Regions from separate parts of the Undibacterium sp. Di24W genome, predicted to be linked through region 2. Evidence: predicted binding sites of a transcription regulator. Region 2 holds the regulator's gene; the other holds the start of a gene.
The links. The regulator LexA, encoded in region 2, represses DNA repair genes until DNA is damaged. The targets are predictions, from matches to a motif close to ACTGTATNNNNATACAGT.

Region 1 (2,208 bases), on a different contig from region 2:
GCAACGATAAGTTGCTTAGGCGTTTTAATCGCTGATTCGTGTTCGTCGTGGGCGTCGCTCATGGTTTCCTCAATGCAAAAAATAATGTCAGGTTCGCTCGCCGCACTATATTTCAGGCAAAGCATAAAACATCAGATTATAGAGCTAAAGCTTGTGTTTTGGAATGAAAAATCGGCTTTTAAGACAGTAGAAACGGTTTAAAAGCCCAAGAAATCCACAAAATAGCGAACAATTGCTAAAGAGCTCAGCGCCAATTTGCGGTAGAATACGCGCCTCTTTTAGCAGTTTGTTTCAAGAGTATTGATGCGCCAGTAGCTCAGATGGATAGAGTACAGCCCTCCGAAGGCTGGGGTCGCACGTTCGAATCGTGTCTGGCGCACCAAAATCAATAGTCGACTTACGCCTCAATGCCCCTTGCTAAGAAAACAAGTCAAGTTGCACTATGACTTTCTTCTCCTCGATCCCGATTCCCAAGCCCAATAGTCTTACTGGTAATTGCCGTCTGTGATAGCCGCTGGCGATCAGCTCAGCAAATTTTTCCTTGTTCAAGTTGTCAGCCCGGCACTCGACAGTGGTTTGCTTGAAATCTTTGAAACGAATTTTGATATTTAATTTGTGGATTTGACTCTGAGTCTTAGTGCGTTCTACTTGTTTTGATAAGGCCTCATAAAGCATTGGTAGTTCGTTTAAACAGGCGCTTAAATCAGGCAAATCATGGGTATAAGTTTCCTCTACGCTGACCGATTTCCTGACAGAACTAGCTTGTACTTGTCGCTCGTCTATACCGCGGCACAAAGAATATAATCGACCGCCTAATTTCCCGAACTGATGCGTTAAGTCAGGCAGGCTCCAGAAGAGCAGGTCCTGGCACGTCACAATGCCAAGTTGTTGTAGTTTGGCTGCGGTAACTTTGCCAACGCCAAAAAGCCTGGCTACGGGTAATGTAGCGACAAACTCTGTTACCTGCTCAGGCAGGATCACATACATACCGTCAGGTTTGTTCCAGTCGCTAGCTACTTTGGCGAGAAACTTATTCGGTGCGACACCCGCCGAGGCGGTAATGCCGACTTCACTTGCAATACGAGCACGTATCTCTTGTGCAATGCGAGTGGCGCTGCCTTGATGTTGTGTGGCGGCGCTGACATCGAGAAATGCCTCGTCTAAGGAGAGCGGCTCGACCAGCTCAGTGTAGTCCCTATATATTCCCAGAATCTGACGAGATGCGATCCGGTATTTTTCCATAGTCGGTGGCATGACAATCAGATCGGGGCAGCGTTGCAATGCTTGTGAGGTAGGCATGGCCGAACGTATCCCAAATTTACGTGCGACATAGTTACAGGTTGCGACGACTCCACGTTGGTCGGCCTTGCCACCTATAGCAAGTGGCAGTTCACGTAGGCGTGGATCATCCCGCATTTCTACTGATGCATAAAAGCAATCGCAGTCGCAGTGAATGATTTTTCGTTGTACAGACGTCATGTGATTCTAAGTTGCAGATTCTGAGAGCTGATTATTTGTTCAGTATTTTAGCGGATTTTAAATCTTAAAACTCAGATTATCTGTGTCGAGATTTGAATATCTACATAGTCATTTCGCATGGAAAAAATAAATTGAAAAATCGAGTTAACTCTATGGTGACAAAGTGTAAAAACAAGTTCAGTATGTTGCTGAATTCAAGTTTACGCATTTTCATTTCAATTTACTTTTTATTCACTTTTTTTGCTCATCTATGTCTGCTTTCTCGAATCCATTTGCCAATACTGATTCTGGTAAGTCAGCCTTACTTGGTCATTTAATCCCTGCTGATAAAGAAGTGCAAGCGTTGGATGCGAATCAGCTCCTACAGTTATTTGGTGAGCCTATCTGGACCTGGACGATTTTGGACAATCAAATGTCCTTTTCTTCCAGTATTCAAAACTTGCTAGGTTATCCGGCGGGCGAGTGGGGCACTCATATCGATGAATGGTTCAGCAGGATACATGCCGACGATGTGAAGTCTGCGATGCAAGCGATGCGTGCCTGTGTTGATGGACGTAGTGCGCAATTTCAAGATGAGTACCGAATGCGGTGTAGTGACGGTAGTTGGAAATGGGTGCGCGCTCGTGGCGTGGTGCTTTCGAAGAACGAAGCCAATAAAGCTTTGCGCATGCAGGGTACGTTGGCGGCACTACCTGTAATTCTACCCGTTTCAAATAAGCTGGGAGAGAA
Region 2 (2,208 bases):
ATTTATGATTTCTTACGCGCACTTAGTCAAAATAATTAAGCTGCTGGAGCTTCAACACGTTGAGCCTTAGCAGAGTCTTCTTTCTGCACAGACTTCATCATTGGAGAAGGAGCTGTTTCTGCTTTTTTCAATTTAACTGTGAGGTGGCGCAATACGGCATCATTAAATTTGAATGCTGTTTCCAACTCAAGCAAAGTTTCAGCGTCGCACTCAATGTTCATGCAAACATAGTGAGCTTTAGCCAATTTTTGAATCATGTAAGCCAATTGACGGCGGCCCCAATCTTCAACACGGTGCACTTGGCCGCCACGTGTAGTTACACTAGCTTTGTAACGTTCGATCATTGCAGGAACTTGCTCGCTCTGATCGGGATGTACGATAAATACGATTTCATAATGACGCATAATTTCTCCTTGTGGACAAAAATAAAGCCTGCCTCGGCGTCAAGACGAGTGCAGGAAGAGGACAGCCCGCGATGATAACTTATTTTCCCATCACAATCAAGCGGTTAGATTACATGTAATGGTTAATTAGAAATTACACTCATACTTCGCGAAGCGAAAAACGTTTATTTGATGGCGATTAACCTGTTAAGTGCAAAAAAAACACAAAATAACTTGCATTCAGTCATTTACTGTATAAAAATACAGTCTGCTTATATATACAGCCTCTACAAATTCAATAAAAGATTCAATTAAGATCCTAACGGGACTACTATGCTCAAGCTCACCGCTCGCCAAGAACAAATTCTTAACCTTATAAAAGATGCTATTCAAAATACGGGATTTCCTCCAACACGAGCCGAAATCGCTAACGAATTAGGCTTTCGCTCCACCAACGCTGCAGAAGAGCACTTACAAGCCTTGGCTCGCAAAGGTGTTATTGAAATTGCAGCAGGCACTTCCCGCGGCATTCGATTGCTGGAGTCTGCACTATCGAACTCAATGCCAAATATGCAAATGGCATTACCACATCCAGCACTGATGCAATTGAGCTTGCCTTTAGTCGGACGTGTCGCGGCAGGATCACCTATTTTGGCGACCGAACATGTTGAAGCAACTTACCAAGTTGATTCATCGTTATTTTCTGCAAAGCCAGACTTCTTACTCAGAGTACGTGGTTTATCAATGCGCGACATAGGAATCATGGATGGTGATTTACTCGCAGTCAAAAAAACAGACAGTGCTCGTAATGGACAAATTGTCGTGGCGCGAATAGGCGAAGAAGTTACTGTGAAACGGTATATGAAAACATCAAATGGCGTTGAGCTACTACCGGAGAATTCGGATTTCTCACCCATTATTATTGATGAGAATGTACCCGACTTTGCGCTAGAAGGTCTCGCAGTTGGCTTGATGCGTAGCTGGTAAGTAGATAGGGAGAGTCACATGCTCGAATCAAACAGCCAAAGCGATTAAAAATTCTCGCGACAAATATATCAACTATAACTAGTTAGATTATAAAAAAATGCCCGACAAAATCATCGGGCATTTTTCTATTTAACGACAAAGAAAAGTTCTGAGTACAGATTAGTGCTTAATCGTAGAAGTATCTGCGCTTGCATCAGTTTTTGCGACTGCGGGGACTGCCATTTCCTCTTCCGTTAGGGGCACTGGCTGGCGCTCCAAAGCAATTTCCAAGACTTTATCAATCCAGCGCACTGGAATGATTTCCAACTTGTTTTTTACATTATCAGGAATCTCCGTCAGATCTTTCGCATTTTCTTCAGGAATCAACACTGTCTTAATGCCACCACGATGTGCTGCCAATAATTTCTCTTTCAAACCGCCAATTGGCAGAACTTCGCCACGAAGAGTAATCTCACCTGTCATCGCCACATCAGCACGCACCGGAATACCTGTAAAAATCGAGACCATTGCCGTGGTCATCGCGATACCTGCGGATGGACCATCTTTCGGCGTCGCGCCTTCTGGTACATGAATATGCACATCGGTCTTCTCAAAAACGTCAGCCTTGATACCTAATCTAGCAGCACGACTACGAACAACCGTACGCGCAGCTTCGATCGATTCTTTCATGACATCACCAAGCGTACCGGTACGAATCGTCGCGCCTTTACCAGGCATAGAGACCGCCTCGATGGTCAATAGATCACCACCAACCTCGGTCCATGCTAAACCAACGACTTGCCCCACTTGATTCTCTTTGGTCGCTACGCCAAAATCGTAGCGGCGCACACCTAAGAAT

Region 1: the regulator LexA is predicted to act here: its motif matches at 1,506-1,523, upstream of dinB (DNA polymerase IV).

The regions. Positions count from the first base shown of each region.
Region 1 covers NZ_JBMPOP010000002.1:15,129-17,336, reverse strand. The annotation lists gene ACO0KZ_RS03545 (c-type cytochrome) at 1-62, opposite strand, end outside; tRNA gene ACO0KZ_RS03540 (tRNA-Arg) at 306-382, shown strand; gene dinB (DNA polymerase IV) at 418-1,479, opposite strand; gene ACO0KZ_RS03530 (PAS domain-containing protein) at 1,730-2,208, shown strand, end outside.
Region 2 covers NZ_JBMPOP010000003.1:604,590-606,797, reverse strand. The annotation lists gene rpsF (30S ribosomal protein S6) at 36-404, opposite strand; gene lexA (transcriptional repressor LexA) at 717-1,370, shown strand; gene lon (endopeptidase La) at 1,530-2,208, opposite strand, start outside.